Regions from separate parts of the Bradyrhizobium sp. YCK136 genome, predicted to be linked through region 2. Evidence: riboswitches for the same ligand, from Rfam matches in the RefSeq annotation. Region 2 holds a riboswitch; the other holds the start of a gene.
What was found. Region 2 has a riboswitch for cobalamin ahead of ACFLEY_RS48550 (ribonucleoside triphosphate reductase). Riboswitches for the same ligand answer to the same signal wherever they lie in the genome.

Region 1: another riboswitch for cobalamin. It lies ahead of ACFLEY_RS30080 (DUF1636 domain-containing protein); the one in region 2 lies ahead of ACFLEY_RS48550 (ribonucleoside triphosphate reductase).

Annotation. Positions count from the first base shown of each region.
Region 1 covers NZ_CP172424.1:6,193,259-6,201,797, reverse strand. The annotation lists gene cobU (bifunctional adenosylcobinamide kinase/adenosylcobinamide-phosphate guanylyltransferase) at 1-20, opposite strand, end outside; gene cbiB (adenosylcobinamide-phosphate synthase CbiB) at 148-1,089, shown strand; gene cobD (threonine-phosphate decarboxylase CobD) at 1,101-2,066, shown strand; gene ACFLEY_RS30090 (cobyric acid synthase) at 2,055-3,503, opposite strand; gene cobO (cob(I)yrinic acid a,c-diamide adenosyltransferase) at 3,515-4,150, opposite strand; cobalamin riboswitch at 4,191-4,411, shown strand; gene ACFLEY_RS30080 (DUF1636 domain-containing protein) at 4,507-4,881, shown strand; gene cobW (cobalamin biosynthesis protein CobW) at 4,878-5,927, shown strand; gene cobN (cobaltochelatase subunit CobN) at 5,927-8,539, shown strand, end outside.
Region 2 covers NZ_CP172426.1:87,167-95,705, forward strand. The annotation lists partial or broken gene tnpC (IS66 family transposase) at 1-417, shown strand, start outside; gene ACFLEY_RS48540 (anaerobic ribonucleoside-triphosphate reductase activating protein) at 1,084-1,737, opposite strand; gene nrdD (anaerobic ribonucleoside-triphosphate reductase) at 1,694-1,885, opposite strand; gene ACFLEY_RS48550 (ribonucleoside triphosphate reductase) at 1,899-3,908, opposite strand; cobalamin riboswitch at 4,042-4,254, opposite strand; partial or broken gene ACFLEY_RS48555 (IS1380-like element ISBdi2 family transposase) at 4,531-5,869, opposite strand; partial or broken gene ACFLEY_RS48560 (transposase) at 6,910-7,248, shown strand; gene ACFLEY_RS48565 (hypothetical protein) at 7,306-7,920, shown strand; gene ACFLEY_RS48570 (hypothetical protein) at 7,920-8,372, shown strand; gene ACFLEY_RS48575 (CBASS cGAMP-activated phospholipase) at 8,369-8,539, shown strand, end outside.

The sequences.
Region 1 (8,539 bases), on a different replicon from region 2:
GTGATCAAGATGACGGCCATAAAAGTCTCCTGTCGGCCAGCACTAATCACCAAACGGGGCCAAAGACAAAGCCGAAATCAGGTGGCCAGGGGCTTGCGCTCGGCCGCCGTCTTGCGCAACAGGGGCGGAGCGAGACGGGAGATTTGTGTGGGCTTTGCGGGTGCGATGGCGGTGGCGATGGCGGTGGATGCCCTGTTGGGCTGGCCGGCCCCGCTGTTCGCACGGATCGGCCATCCCGTGACCTGGCTCGGCCGCCTGATCGCGGCCATCGACACCGCCTGGAATCGCGGGTCCGATCCGCCGGCGCTGCGCCGTGCCGCGGGCATTGCCGGAGCGTTCCTTGTGATCGCGGTCTCGGCCGCACTCGGCTGGGCGCTTCAGTCGTTGCTCCCCTCGGGCTGGATCCAGATCGTGCTGGCGGGGGTCCTGGCCTGGCCGCTGGTCGCGCTGCGCTCGCTGCATGATCATGTTGCCGCCGTTGCCGCACCTTTGCAGGCCGGCGACATCGCCGGCGCGCGCGACGCGGTCTCGCGCATCGTCGGCCGCGATCCTGCGGCGCTCGATGAAGCCGGTATCGCGCGCGCGGCGATCGAGAGTCTTGCGGAAAACGCCTCCGACGGCATCGTGGCGCCCGTGTTCTGGGGCGCGCTGTTCGGTCTGCCCGGCATTTTGGGTTACAAGGCCATCAACACGCTGGACTCCATGATCGGCCATCGCAGCGAGCGACACGAAGCCTTTGGCTGGGCGGCGGCGCGGATCGACGACGTCGCCAATTTCATTCCGGCGCGGCTGACCGGGTTTCTGTTCGTGCTGCTGGCGCCGCACAGGGCGGAAGCATTGTCGTGCACGACGCGCGATGCGCGCCGGCATCGCTCGCCCAATGCCGGCTGGCCGGAAGCGGCGCTGGCCGGCGCGCTCGGCGTGCGGCTCAGCGGTCCCCGGATCTACCACGGCAGCATCACGAACGAGCCCTGGCTGAACGAAGGTGCGCGCGATCCGCTCGCCGCTGACATCAGCGAGGGACTGACGGTCTACCGCCGCGCCATGCTGCTGCTCGCCGGCCTCCTTGCGATCCTCAGCTTCGCGTGAAAGAACGGGACATGCGTGAGCACGGCGGAAATCTCGATCTGGCCCAGCAGCGTTTTGGCGGACGCGCGGAGGACTGGATCGATCTCTCGACGGGGATCAACCGGCTGCCTTATCCGGCGGGCGAGGTGAGCATGCGCGCGTGGAGCGCGCTGCCGTCGCGTGCCGAGATCGATGCCTTGCATCAGGCGGCGCAGCACGCCTACCGCACGAGCGCGGCGCTCGTCGCGATGGGCGGCGCGCAAGCCGCAATTCAATTGCTGCCGCAGTTTGGGCCGCGCGGCCGCGCCCGCATCCTCGCGCCGACCTATAACGAATATGCCGGAGTCCTGTCGGCTGCGGGCTGGGATGTCCTGGAGGTCGGCGATCTTGACGCACTGGTGGGCGCGGATCTCGCCATCGTCGTCAACCCCAACAACCCCGATGGCCGGTGCCATACGCCGCAGGATTTGCTGGCACTGCTGCCGCGCGTCGGCCGTCTCGTCATCGACGAGAGCTTTGTCGACGCCGTTCCGCAGCTGTCGCTTGCGCCGGAAGCGGATCATCCGGGGCTGCTGATCCTGCGCTCCTTCGGGAAGTTTTATGGTCTGGCCGGCCTGCGGCTTGGGTTTGCACTCGGTAGCGCGGCGGACATCGCCAGGATTGCGGCGATGTCGGGGCCATGGCCGGTCTCGGGGGCGGCGATCGCGATCGGCTGCCGCGCATTGCGTGATGATGCCTGGGCGGAGTCCACGTCAGCGCGGCTTGTGCGCGACTGTGCCCGTCTCGACGACATGGCGCGAGCGCAGGGCTGGCGGTTCGTTGGCGGCACGCCGCTGTTTCGTCTCTACGAGACGCCGGATGCGCTGGCCGCGCAGGAGAAGCTCGCGCGCGGCCAGATCTGGTCGCGCGTCTTCGTGCAGAAGCCGACATGGCTGCGGCTCGGACTTCCGGGCAGCGAGCCCGAATGGACGCGCCTCGCCGAGGTCCTAGCGCGCTAGCGAAAGCAGGCCTTCGACGTCGAGATGCTTTTCGATGTGATCGGCGAGCGCATCGAGCGCGCTCTCGACCCTGCTGTGATAGGGCTCGTCGCCTGCCGGGATGTCGAGCTTGGTCAAAAACGCTTTCCGGAAATCATCCGACGTGAACAGGCCGTGCAAATAGCTACCCTGTACGCGGCCATCGCTGGAGATTGCGCCTTCAGGCTCGCCATTCAGTTTGGCGAACGGACGGGCGCGATCGGGCCCGTCGGTGCGGCCGATGTGGATTTCGTAGGCCTCGATCGGCTGGTCGGTCGCCGCATGCACGGCCGCAACCCGCGTCAGCGTCTTCTGCGGACTCATCACCGTTTCGACATCCAGGAGTCCGAGGCCCGGCGTGTCGCCGGCAGGGCCTTCGATCCCGTCGGGATCGGCAACGCTGCGTCCGAGCATCTGATAGCCGCCGCAGAGGCCGAGCACGTGGCCGCCGCGGCGATAATGCGCCAGGAGATCAATGTCCCAGCCCTGCGCGCGCAGGAAGGCGAGGTCGCCGCGGGTGGATTTGGAGCCGGGGATGATGACGAGACGCACATCGCCAGGGATCGCTTCACCCGGCCGCACCATGACGAGATCGACGCCCGCCTCGAGCTTGAGCGGATCGAGATCGTCGAAATTGGCGATCCGCGACAGCGCAAGGCAAGCGATCTTGCATTGGCCCGGCTTTCGCGCATCACTCAGGCCCAGCGCGTCCTCGGCGGGCAGCTCGCCGGCGCGCGCAAACCAGGGCAGCACGCCAAAACCGCGCCAGGCGGTCTTTGCTTCGATCAGCTTGTAGCCGTCATCGAACAGCGTGGGATCGCCGCGAAATTTGTTGATGACAAAACCCTGGATCATCGCGGCATCGTCGGGGTCGATCACCATCTTGATGCCGACGAGCTGGGCGATGACGCCGCCACGGTCGATATCGCCGATCAGCACGACGGGCACGTCGGCCTTGCGCGCAAAACCCATGTTGGCGATGTCGGCCTTGCGCAAATTGACCTCGGCGGGGCTGCCGGCGCCTTCGACCAGCACGAGATCGGCGCGCGCCTTCAGCCGCTCAAAGCTCTCCAGCACCGCGCCCATCAATGACGGTTTCATCGCCGCGTATTCGCGCGCCCGCGCGGTCGCGATGCGTTTGCCGTGGACAACGACCTGCGCGCCGACATCGGTCTCGGGCTTCAGGAGCACCGGGTTCATGTCGGTGTGCGGCTCGACGCCGGCGGCGAGGGCTTGCAGTGCTTGGGCGCGGCCGATCTCGCCGCCGTCGACGGTCACGGCGGCATTGTTCGACATGTTCTGCGGCTTGAAGGGAAGCACGCGCAGCCCACGCCGCGTGAAGGCGCGCGCAAGGCCGGCGACGATGAGCGACTTGCCCACGTCCGAGCCGGCCCCCTGGATCATCAATGCGCGCGCCATCGCGTGTGTCTTCAGAACTCGACGCCGGCTTGCGCCTTGATGCCGGAGCGGAACGGATGTTTCACCAGCGTCATCTCGGTGACGAGGTCGGCGATCTCGATCAGCTCGTCCTTGGCATTGCGCCCGGTGAGCACGACATGTGTCATCGCAGGCTTTTGCGTCGTCAGGAACTCGACGACCTCAGCGATATCGAGATAGTCGTAGCGCAGCGCGATGTTAATCTCGTCGAGCACGACCATGCGCAGGTTCGAATCGAGGATCAGCTCCTTCGCCTTCTCCCAGCCGGCGCGCGCGGCCGCGATGTCGCGGGCGCGGTCCTGCGTCTCCCAGGTGAAACCTTCGCCCATCGCATGGAACTGGCAGAGATCGCCGAAATGGCCGGTGAGCAGGCGCCGCTCGCCTGTATCCCAGGCCCCCTTGATGAACTGCACGACGGCGCAGGGGAAGCCATGGGCGACGCAGCGCACGATCATGCCGAAGGCGGAGGAGGACTTGCCCTTGCCGGCGCCGGTATGGACGATGATGAGGCCCTTCTCGCCGCTCTTGGTCGCCATGATCTTGTCGCGGGCGGCCTTCTTCTTCGCCATTTTCGCGGCGTGGCGGGCGTCGGTTTCCTCGGCCGTTTGGGTATCCGGTTCAGGCGTCATCGGACGGGGTCCTTCGGCTTGACAAGAGGCGGCCAGGGGCAAATGGTGGCCCGGCGTTGGTTCCTGTCCTATGACAGGCGAAGAGGGAATGCGATAGGGTCCGAATCGGCAAGATTTGGGTCCAAAATGCAGCCGCCCCCGCGACCGTGACCGGAGAGATGCCCGAGGCCACTGATCCCTAACGGGATCGGGAAGGCGGGGATCGAAGGGCAAAACCCTGCTCCGCAAGCCGGGAGACCTGCCAGCGCGGACGATTTTTGGACCGGCGGACGGGGTGTTCCGCGACGGGGAAACGGACCCTCGCAAGACCGGTTCGTGGGCCTCTTCGCCTCCCGCTGTTTATTCTGGAAGAGGCGATGACCGTCACACTTCACGTCTGCATTACCTGCCGTGCCGGCGAGACGCTTGGCGAGGGCGAAGTCACGCCGGGCAAGCGCCTTCACGGTGCGATCGTCGACGCCGGCGTGCCCGATGGCGTCAATGTGGTTCCCGTTGAATGCCTGTCCGCATGCAGCCAGGGCTGCTCGGTCGCGCTCAGTGCGCCCGGCCGCTGGTCCTATGTCTATGGCCGCCTGTCGGATGCCAACGCGCGCGACGTGATCGCAGGCGCCGCCGCCTATGCGGCCGCGCCCGACGGCCTCGTGCCCTGGCGCAGCCGTCCCGAGATCTTCCGCAAGCAGTCACTTGCGCGCATTCCCCCCATTGCCGTCGTGCCGGAGGCCGCCGAATGAACTCGCTCGCAAAAGTCCCGGTCACGGTGATCACCGGCTTTCTCGGCTCCGGCAAGACGACGCTGATCCAGCATTTGCTCGCCAACCCCAACGGCAAGAAGCTCGCGGTGCTCGTCAACGAGTTCGGCAGCGAGGGCGTCGACGGCCAGATTCTGAAGTCCTGCGCCGATGCCAATTGCCCGGAGGAAAACATCGTCGAGCTCGCCAATGGCTGCATCTGCTGCACCGTTGCCGACGATTTCATCCCGACCATGGAGCTGTTGCTGGCGCGGCCGGTGAGGCCCGATCACATCCTGATCGAGACCTCGGGCCTGGCGCTGCCCAAGCCCTTGCTTAGGGCGTTCGACTGGCCGGAGATCCGTTCGCGCATCACCGTTGACGGTGTGATCGCGCTGGCCGATGCCGAGGCCGTCGCCGCCGGCCGTTTCGCGCCGGACCCGGCCGCAGTGGAAGTGCAGCGGGCGGCGGACGAAAATCTCGATCACGAGACGCCGCTGTCGGAAGTGTTCGAGGACCAGATCGCCTGCGCCGACATCGTGCTGCTGACCAAGGCCGATCTTGCCGGCCCGGCGGGACTCGAAGCGGCCAAGGCTGCCATCACCGCCGAGATGCCGCGCCGCGTGCCGATGCTTGCCGTTACCGACGGCGCGATCGATGCGCGCGTCATCCTCGGTCTCGGTGCCGCCGCCGAGAATGATCTTGCCGCGCGCCCGTCGCATCACGACGGCGAGGAGGAGCATGAGCACGACGATTTTGCGTCCGTCGTGATCGATCTTCCGGAAGTCGGCGACGTCGATGCGCTGGTCGCCTCGGTTCAGCGCCTGGCGCGCGAGCAGAACGTGCTGCGTGCCAAGGGTTACATCGCGGTCGCGGGCAAGCCGATGCGCCTGCTGCTCCAGGCCGTCGGCGAGCGCGTGCGTCACCAGTTCGACAAGCCCTGGGGCGCGCTCGCGCGGCAGTCAAAGCTCGTCGTGATCGGCGAGCACGGCGATATCGACGAGGCCGCGATAAGAGCGGGACTTGGTCTTTCAGGATCTGGCATCTGATGCACGTCGTCTTCCGCGAGAGCCGCGGTCTCGAGGAGACCGCGACGCCAAGGGACATCGGCCAGGACCCGGCCGATCTCGTGGTGCTCTCGTATTCGGATTCCGATCTTGCCGCGTTCGCGGCCGGCTGGCGGCGTGGCCGCGACAGCCTGCCGTCGCTGCGGCTCGCCAATCTCGCCGAACTGCGTCATCCGCTTTCGATCGACACCTACATCGAGCGCACGCTGGCCCAGGCACGCGGCATTCTGGTCCGCCTGATCGGCGGCGAGTCCTATTGGCCCTACGGTCTCGCGGCTCTCCAGCAACTCGCGCAGGCGCGCGGTATCGTGCTCGCCGTGCTGCCGGCCGACGGCCGCGACGACACGCGGCTCGATGCATACTCAACGCTGCCTGTCTCGACGCTGCGCCGGCTCAAGGTGCTCTGCGACACCGGCGGTCCGGTCGCAGCGCAGGCCGCGATTGCGCAACTTGCGCTGGCCTCGGGACTCTATGCCGGTCCGGTCGTCGGCGAGACGACCGTGCCCGAGATGGGCTTTTACGAGCCCGCGCGCGGTGTCATCGCCGTGCCGACCGCCGGCGAGGGCAAGCCTCGCGCGCTGGTGACGTTTTATCGGTCGTACCTGACCGCCGCGGACACCGGCCCGGTCGATGCGCTGATTGCCACGCTGCGCGAGAAGGGATTTGACGCCTATGGCGTGTTCGTCACCTCGCTGAAGGCCGCGGGCGTCGCGGACTGGCTGCGGCTCCAGCTCGTGGAAAATCCTCCGGCCGCGATCGTCAATGCGACCGCGTTCTCCGCGATCGGCGACGACGGCACGACACCGTTCGATGCGGCATCGTGTCCCGTGTTCCAGGTCGCGCTCTCCACCGCGCGGCGCGAGGACTGGGCGGAATCGCTGCGCGGCCTGTCGCCCGGCGACCTCGCGATGCATGTGGTGCTGCCCGAAGTCGACGGCCGCCTGTTTGCGGGGGTGGTGAGTTTCAAGTCGGCTGCGGAACGTGATCCCGACCTGCAATTCGCGCATCTGGCCCATCGCCCGGATCCAGGGCGCGTGAAGGCTATCGCCGCGCGCGTCGCGGCCTGGCAGAAGCTCGTGGTGAAGCCGGCCGGCGAGAAGCGGCTGGCGATCGTGCTGTCCAACTATCCGGGCCGCCCGCACCAGATCGCGCACGCAGTGGGTCTTGACGCGTTGGCTTCGGTCGAAGCCTTGATGTCCGATCTTGCGGGGACCGGCCTCGATGCCGTGCCGGTCCAGGCTCTCGGTGAGACGCTGCTGAGGCGGCAACTCACCTGGAGCGTCGCCGAATACAGCGCGGCGCTCTCGCGTCTTCCGCAATCCTTGCAGGATGATCTCGCGCAAGCCTGGGGCGCGCCGGAGAGCGACCCGAGCTGCCGCGACGGCGCGTTCCACTTCGCCGCGATCCAATGCGGCAAGTCGATCATCGCGGTTCAGCCGGAACGCGGCGATGCAACCACGCGCGACGCCGACTATCACGATCTCGCCCGCACGCCGCGGCATGCCTATGTCGCATTCTATCTCTGGCTCCGCGAGCAGGGCTGCGATGCTGTCGTGCACATGGGCGCGCATGGCACGCTGGAATGGCTGCCGGGAAAATCCGTGGCGCTGTCATCGAGCTGCTGGCCGGAAGCCCTGATCGGTGATCTGCCTGTCATTTATCCTTTCATCGTCAACGATCCCGGCGAGGCCGCGCAAGCCAAGCGGCGCATCGGTGCCGTCACCATCGGCCATCTGCCGCCGCCGCTCGAAAAGTCCGCCGTGCCGGATGGCCTGCGCCGGCTCGAACAGCTCCTCGACGAATATTCGACGGCCGATGGTCTCGATCCCGCCCGCCGCCAGCGGCTGATCGCCGCGATCCGGGACGAAGCCCGCGTGGCCGGACTGGAGGACGATCTCGGCCTCGATGCATCGGCAGCGCCAGCCGAAGCGATCCCGCGGATCGACCGCTTCGTCTGCGATCTCAAGGAAAGCCAGTTCGGCGACGGCCTGCACGTGTTCGGCCGCGGCGCCTGCGGCGAAGCGGAGCGGGACGCGCTGCGTGCCGCACTTGCCGGCCGGCGCATCGCGCCGGGGCCGTCGGGCTCGCCCTATCGCGGGCGCCAGGACGTGCTGCCGACGGGACGCAATCTGTTTGCCGTCGATCCGCGCGCCGTGCCGACGCCCTCGGCGCATGCGCAAGGCATCAAGCTCGCGGAAGAGCTGCTTCGCCGCCATTTGCAGGATCACGGCGACTGGCCGAAAGGCCTCGTGGTTGATCTCTGGGGCTCGGCGACGATGCGCACCGCCGGCGAGGAATTCGCGATGGCGCTGCATCTGGCGGGACTTGCGCCGCGCTGGGATCACGCCTCCGGCCGCGTCACCGGCTATGACATCATCGCGCCGGCCGAGCTCGGCCGTCCCCGCATCGACGTCACGCTGCGGCTGTCGGGCCTGTTCCGCGATGTCTTCTCCGGCCTCGCCCAGTTGTTCGAGGCGGCGGCCGAGGCGCTCGCCGCGCGCGAGGAGGAGGGCGACGAGAATCCGTACCGACACCGTGCGTCCCGCGTGTTCGCGCCGCGTCCCGGGCAATACGGCGTCGGCCTCTCGGCGATC
Region 2 (8,539 bases):
CGGCAAACGACCCGTAACGAGCGATCACGGCCGCTCGTCGCTGAACTCGAGAGGTTTCTGCGCGAGCAAGCCGCTCGCCTGTCGCCGGGCAGCGAGATGGGCAAGGCGATCGCCTATCTCCTGAACCATTGGGATGGCCTCACCTTGTTTCTCGACGATGGTTGCGTTGAGATGGACACCAATCCCGTCGAAAATCAAATCAGGCCGCTGACTCTGACGCGTAAAAATAGTTTATTTGCTGGTCACGACGAAGGTGGTCGTTCATGGGCGCGCATAGCTTCGCTCATCGCCACCTGCAAAATCAACAGCGTGGAGCCCTACGTCTGGATGAAAGCGACGCTCAAAGCGATCGCAACCGGTCACCCGCAGTCCCGGATCGACGAGCTCCTGCCCTGGTCGTTCGGCCGCACCTCGTAATTCTCCGTCGTTGCCGCCTCCATACCCCCCGCCAACGATTTGCAAACACGTTGATCAACAGACTGCAATCCCCACGCCAAACCTTTGCGAATGGGACGCGAACGTCGCTTACGGGTGATTGGGAGTGCCGAGCTATAGCTTACCTTGTCAGCGCCCTCGAAGGCCAGGGCATCATGCCGAAAGCTGGGCAGCCAACCTATTTCGCAATCCACGAAGAACTGGACGAAAGCGAGGGGCGTCGGCGCGTTCGCATTTATCCTGAAATTGGCTTAAGAGCCGGAAGAGGCCTCGTCACCGCGGGCGACATCGAGCGGGCCATCGGCGGCCTTGATCGCGGCCTCTGCGAGTGGCTGGACTTCGAAACCGAGGCGGCCATCGCCTCAAGTCCCCCCTGTCTGACGGTTGTGGCACTGCCGAGATCATGCGCCGGTCGGGCAAATCGAAGCCAGTGGTGTGGCGCTGGCAGGCGCGTTTCATGGCGGAGGGCGTTGCCCGGTTGACGCGCGACAAGACGCTGTACTCGCAGCACTCTCGTTGTTGGGTCTCGGTATCTTCGGTCCGGGAATCGCAAATGGCCTGGTGTCTGGCGGACCGCAACTCGGGTGGAAGGAGTGTGGAAGGATAGGTGCCGCAGCCAGCACCCCGAACTGCAGCGGCTCACGGGGACTAAAGCAGGCTCGCGGTCGTGCATCCGGCCGCGCGGAACGGCTGAAGCCGATGGGCAGGAACGCCAAGCGCGACAAGGTCGGACGCCAGACGCGCCAGGTCGGAGCGATCCAGCAAGGCATCATGAACCGTCGTGCGGATGTCGCACGCGACGCCGCTTTCGAGCAGGCGCACGAGGCTGGCCTTGGCCTTGATGCCGCTCCCAATGACGCCAGTGATCCGCGCGTAATCATCGAACGCAGCCTTGACGTCGAAGCCAATCCAGTCGACGAGCGGCAATACGGCGGACAGCCGTGTGGGATAGGGCCCGGCGGTGTGCAATCCGATGCGGAAGCCGAGTTCGCGTCGCACAGCACGCATCGCGTCCGGCAGCGCCGCCTGGAGGGTGGGTTCGCCGCCAGAGAACACCACGCCGTCGAGCAGGCCGCGACGGCTGTCGAGAAAAGACAGCACGTCCGGCCACGCGATTTCGAAGTCTCCCCTCGGCGGAATCAGATGCGGGTTGTGGCAATAGCCGCACGACCAAGGGCAGCCCTGGCAGAACACCGTTGCCACGAGCTCGCCCGGCCAGTCGCAGGTGGACAGCCGGGCCAGCCCGCCAATCTGCAATTCAGCCGAGCGCGACGCGCGCTTCAGCGAAGAACCTGCGCTCATTGTGCTCGCCTTTCTTGCCGCGATTGAACGACGACACCGGCCGGTGATAACCCATCACGCGGGTCCAGACCTCACAGGGCTGGCGCTCGTCGTCGCTGAGCGTCACCGCGGAATCGGTGCTGGTCGCACGGGCAGTGGATTCGTTCATCTGTGGTCTCCTTTCAGTGCGCGGCGGCATGCCGCTTGGCTGCGAGCCGTTCGGCGTCGCATTTCGGGCAGAAGGCATGCTCGCCTTCGAGATAGCCGTGCGTCGGACAGATCGAGAATGTCGGCGTGACGGTGACGTAGGGTAGGCGGAAATTTGAGAGCGCCCGCCGCACGAGCTTCTTGCACGCTGCGCCCGAGGACAAGCGTGAGCCCATGTAGAGATGGAGCACCGTACCGCCGGTGTATTTGCGTTGCAGCTCGTCTTGGCGCTCAAGGGCCTCGAACGGATCGTCGGTGAGGCCGACCGGAAGCTGGCTCGAATTGGTGTAATAGGGGAGATCGACGGTGCCCGCCTGCAAGATTCCGGGGTAGCGCTTGCGGTCTTCCTTCGCGAAGCGGTAGGTCGTGCCCTCCGCGGGCGTGGCTTCGAGGTTGAACAGGATGCCGGTTTCGGTCTGGAACGCGGCGATGCGCGCGCGCACATGGTCGAGCAGCCGTACCGCAAAGGCATGGCCCCAGGGTGTGCTGATGTTCTCGCAATCGGCGGTGAGGTTGCGGATCATCTCGTTGACGCCATTGACGCCGAGCGTCGAGAAATGGTTGCGCAGCGTGCCCAGATAGCGCTTGCTATAGGGAAAAAGTCCGTCGTCCATGTAGCGTTGCACGACCTTGCGCTTGATGTCCAGGCTGTTGCGACCGATTTCCAGCAGCGCGTCGAGGCGATGGAATAGGCCCGCTTCGTCGCCGCGATGCAGATAGCCGAGGCGAGCGCAATTAATGGTAACCACACCAATAGAGCCGGTCTGCTCAGCGCTGCCGAACAGGCCGTTACCGCGCTTGAGCAGCTCGGTGAGATCGAGCTGTAGTCGGCAGCACATCGAGCGGATCATGTTCGGCTTGAGCTCGGAATTGATGAAGTTCTGGAAGTAGGGCAGGCCGTATTTCGCCGTCATCTCGAACAGGCGATCAGCGTTATCGCTCTCCCAGGGGAAATCCGCAGCGATGTTGTAGGTCGGGATTGGAAAGGTGAATACACGGCCCTTGGCGTCACCTTTCGTCATCACCTCCATATAGGCGCGGTTGATCATGTCCATTTCGGAACGCAGGTCGCCATAGGTGAAATCCATCTCCTCTCCGCCGATCACCGGCACCTGATCGCGGAGGTCCTCCGGGCAGGTCCAGTCGAAGGTGAGATTGGTGAAAGGCGTCTGCGTACCCCAGCGCGAGGGGACATTGAGGTTGTAGATGAGCTCCTGGATCGATTGCAGTACGTCGCCGTAGCTCAAGCCGTCCCTCCGGATGAACGGCGCCATATAGGTGTCGAACGAACTGAAGGCTTGCGCGCCCGCCCACTCGTTCTGCAACGTGCCGAGAAAATTGACGATCTGCCCGACCGCACTCGACATGTGCTTCGGCGGGCCGGCCTCGACCTTGCCGGGCACGCCGTTCAGTCCCTCGGTCAAGAGCGTGCGCAGCGACCAGCCGGCGCAATAACCGGCGAGCATGTCGAGGTCATGGATATGGATGTCGCCTTCACGATGGGCGTGGCCGATCTCCGGCGGGTAGATGTGCGACAGCCAGTAGTTGGCGACGACCTTGCCCGAGAGGTTCAGGATAAGGCCGCCCAGCGAATAGCCCTGGTTGGCGTTGGCATTCACGCGCCAGTCGGTACGTTCGAGATACTCGTTGATGGAAGCGGCGACATCAACCATCGTCTTGTGGTCCCGACGCGCCTGTCCGCGTTTCTCACGATAGACGATGTAGGCGCGCGCAGTGGCGAAATAGTCGGCCGCGATCAGCACCTGCTCGACAATATCCTGCACCTCTTCAATTTGGGGCGTTGCGCCGGCGAAGCGGTGCGCGATGACCTTGATAGTCTCTCCCGTGAGCCGGCCGGCCGCCTCGTCGTCGAACTCGCCGGTCGCCCGTCCCGCGCGCGCGATCGCAGAACGGATCTTGCCGGCATCGAACACAACCGTGTCGCCATCGCGTTTGACGATCGAGCGCGGCAATGCGGCTTGCAAAGAATTGCTTTGACCCAGACCAGACATCGGCATCCCATATGGGTTGGGGCAGGGCCGAGGTAGGCGCATGCGGAAAACGAGCCGCCCTCGGCGGCCGACTGCCGGCAAGCGACCACCGGGACACCCCGCCCGAGGACTCTGTTGTTGTCGCGGCAGGTCTCCTGGCTCGCGGGTTATTGCTGCTGTCTGGCCTTCCCGACGCGGAGATTTTGCGCCAGTGACTCTATCGACATCGGCTCGCCGCTTACAGTTGCGGGGGCAGCGCCGGCTTTGGCTTTCGGCCGTACCGGCTTCCCTCTTAGCTCTCTATCTTGTGATTCGAGAGACCGTGACGGCTACATTTAGGGGGCATATTCGATTCTGTGTCAACAGGTAGTTTATTGCAGCGGAAATATAGAGCCCGTCATGGGTTCTCGTCTTCGTTGCGCCACGCGTCGATTGTCTCGGGCTGCTTAGCCCGTCCTATTCGTGAGAGTGCGGCTTTTGGGCCCGATTGATGCGGCCGCACATCTTGTCTGACGAGGCGCACAGGATTGCCTTCGGCTTTTCGCCGCCTGACGACCGGTACTTTGCAACGCGCTTGAGGGATGGGTTGGGCGAACGGGGGCGGACGCCCCGCCGGTCAAGGACTGAGCGGCAGCAGCGCGCCGGGCAAGCCGCGGATCAGGTCGGCTTCGGGACATGCCGCGGCGAACGCAAGGCGAATGCGGCTCGTGGTCTCGACCACACGGGCAGCGAGTTTCAAGAGACGAAGACGCAGCGTCGCGAACTCGGCAGCGGCCAATTCCCGGGCTTTGGGAATGGCGTCGCGCACGGTCAGCATCAGCCAATAAGCGGCCGTATGGAGCACGAGACGGACCTGGTTGGCGAGCGCCGAACGGCAGCTGGTGCGGTCGGAGGCGAGCTGTGTCTTATGCAGCTTGATCAGATTCTCGGCTTGGCCGCGCGCGCAATACAGGCTGTCGTAGATCCACTCGGCCGAGCCGACATCGAGGCTGGTGACGACGAAACGGATGTCGAGGCCGAGCATCGTCGCCTCAATACGGGCGACGGTGCGCCGTTCGCGATCCCAGGACTTTGCCTTGTGGCGCGTCTCGGTATAGCCACGCAGAACCGGCAGGTTCTCGATGGCGCGTCGGGTGCGGATGTCGTCGGCGACCTCGTCGACTTTTCTGGCGAGAGGCTTGGTGCCGGACAGACCGAAGATGTAGTCGATGCCGTTGGTCTCGCACCACGCCATGGCCTCCGGCCGGGCATAGTGCCCGTCGCCACGGAACGTAATTTGCGTGTTGTGCCACCGCGTCCGGATATGCCGTACGGCGCAGATGGGCACGCACCTCGACGCCGCCCGGCGTCTTGCCGGGCCGCAGCACGACGGCCACGGGCCGGCTCTTCTCCGTGTCGTAGACGTGGATCGGCAGGAAGCAGCGTTCGTCATAATGAGCGTTGAACAGCGAGAGCTGCTGATGGCCGTGGACGACGTCGCAGGTATCATCGATGTCGAGCGTGACGGATGCCGGCTCGCGCGGGTAGCTATCCATCCATGCGTCGACCAAAGTGTAGGTCAGCCGGATCACGTCGCGCAGGCGCGGAGCATTCTCCAGCCGCGACAGCGTCGGCTGGGAACACAAATCCCGGCCCGTGTCCGGTAGGCGACCGCAGGCCAGTTTGAATGCCGGATCGGACCTCAGATGATCGAGGTCGTCGGCGTCCTCGTAGCCGCAGCAGATCGCGAACATGCGAGCGCGGAACATATCGACCAGGCTGTGCACGACCCGCGTCGGATCGCGCCGATCCGGGAACACCCGGGCCAGATTGTTGGCCAAACCGAGACGCCGCTCGGCCATCGCCAGAAGCATCACGCCCCCGTTCGAGGTTAGGCGCCCACCATCGAAGGCAGCTGTGACTTTCTTGGCGTGAATGGCTGGAAACGAGAAGGGCGGAATCGTATCGTCGGTCATGGCGGGCGTGGCGTTCGCGGTTGGAGGTGATGGGGTTGGCTTCGCAACCGAATCCTACGCCGCATCAGCGCTTTACCCCTCAGGCGCACTCTTACGAATAAGACGGGTTAAGTTGAAGAAAGATTGAGTGACTCCCGATCATTTCTGTGCCGAAACGTGGAGTCGCGGTCGTGCCGCGTCCAAAGAAACCGGCGCGAGCGGCCTATTAGACGCGGTAGGTGATCCGAAACGAGACTATCAAGCATGAAGAGATCGAGCGCGAGGCAGAGGTTTTATTTGTGTTGAATTCTTGCTTCTCGATAGTGGTCTGAAATCGTATCATCGGTCATGGCGGGCGTGGCGTTCGCGGTTGAAGGTGATGGGGTGGCTTCGCAACCGAATCCTACGCCGCATCAGCGCTTTACACCACGCTCGCCAGCCTCTCAGGCGCCCTCTCGCGAATAAGACGGGTTAGCCAGCGCCGCGATTTTTGTGGCCGGATGGAGCGCGAAGCGGATTGATTTGTGAATCGGCGCGATGGAATGACCTTGCCCAGATTAATGATGTCAACGGCTTAACGTGCCGATCGGCGCCGGGACCCCGCGCCAACTCACATTCTTGCCAAGACTATAGTGACCAGCCTCAATCGCGAGCGCCAGGCCGGGAAGAGTTTTGCGTTGCTCAAGCCGCTCGAGGTGACGTCATTCCGCTATGAGAAAAAGGGCCAGAAGGACATCGATGACGAGAAGGAAACGTTCGACGCAATACGCGCTCAAAGCGATCTCTTCTCGAAGCAGGTCGTTCGCAGCTACATTCCCTGCCCATATCTCTTCAAATACCGATACCGAACGGATGACGGTCTTCGCGAGGGCACCTGCCAGGACTGGGAGATTGAAGCAACATTCCATAAGTGGTCGCGGCTCTATGGCGAAAGCAAAGCTCTAAGTGAAATGCAGCGAGTATTCGGTGAAGAGTTGCCGAAAAAGGGAATGCTACTCGCGATGGGCACTTACTCGCTGCATCCAGATACATGGCTCATCAATGGAGTGGTGCGGCAGGAAGAGAAATACCACGTCAAATACGGACGTGCGGTGGAGTGCCTGATCAAGGATCGCCATGCGCTGCTCGCCTTCTTCGACTTCCCTGCTGAGCACTGGATCCACCTACGCAGCTCGAACCCGATCGAGAGCGTCTTCGCCACGGTGCGCCACCGAACGGTGCGGACCAAGGGATCGCTGTCGCAACAAACTGCGAAGCTGATGGTGTTCAAGCTCATCGACGCCGCATCGAAGACCTGGCGGCGATTGAAGAGCACGAACCAGTTGCCGAAAGTCATCGCCGGTGTAAAGTTCATCGACGGAATCGAAGTCATTCCGAACACTGAAAGCCACGCCGCCTGATCAGGCCGCGTCACCCAAAATCAGCCATAGCTCCTTGCCGCTCGCGCCGACGCAGATGTGGACGATGTTCCCGATCAGTGCGACTTCATCGTCAAGAACACTGCGACGCTCGCCCTCCAGCTCCTCAAGCGCTTCCGCAACATTCGCTACGCCAGCTACACCGGCCGCATTCCGCCGTCGGTGATACTCTCCTACTACGCCGGGCTCGCCGCGCAGCCGAACATGTCGCTCGGCGCCATGCTTGTTCGCCTTGCGAGCTGGATCATCCGCGACATTGAGCAGGATTCGCTTTACGGACGGCTCCTGCATATCGCCAATCCGGTGTGCGAGGCCGACGTCTTTACCGACCGCTGGCCGGAATCCATTGCTCAGCAGGACGACTTCGCCGGGCATCTGCGCGAGATGGTCCGTTCGCTTGAGGCGATGCGCAAGGGCGAGATGTTCCCCAACACGACGATGGACGCGTTGCGCGAGAACTTCGGAGACCGCGTTGTGACCCGGGCCGCCGACCAGATCGCCACCGAGATCGGTGGCGGCATCCAGCAATCCCGTCAGCTCTACACACGGCGGGGCGGTGTGCTGTTGCCCTCGGCCGCCGCCATCGCGGCGCCGCTCGTCAATCCGGCGGTTTCGGTGGCGCGCCCGCACACCTTCTTCGGGCGTAAGATCTGATGGTGGCGGCGATCCTCTCTATCGACGAGCAGATCGCCGCGATGAAGGCGACCTGGCCGCAGTTCGCTGCGCGCCGCGTCGACCGCCGCGCTCAGTCAGCGCGGTGGGTGGGAAGTGTGAGGCCGCAATATTCAGGCTACTCACTGGAAATCCGTTATGGGCTCGGGTCGTTCCCCGAGGTGCGGGTCCTCTCACCTGAACTGGTTCGGTTGCCCGGCAATTCCGAGGGGCAACTGCCCCATGTCTATCCGCCTGCCGAGGATCCGACTCTTTGCCTGTTCGATCCTCGCGAGAGGGAATGGTCATCGGCGATGACCATCGCCAGCACGACCGTCCCTTGGGCGCTCGACTGGCTCGCCTGCTACGAACTTTGGTTGATGACCGGGCGCTGGACCGGCGGCGGGCGGCACGCCGGATCAGAACTCGCCGATGTAGTGGAGACCACCCGATGAATTATATTCCGCCGCGCCGGTCCGACGGCACGATCCAACATGCTCGCCTGAAGCAATCATGGCCGCAGGCCCGCCCCTTTCGCATCCTGTCGATTGACGGTGGCGGAATTCGCGGCGTATTCCCTGCGGCCGTCTTGGCCGAACTCGAAAGCCGCTTCCTGGGCGGC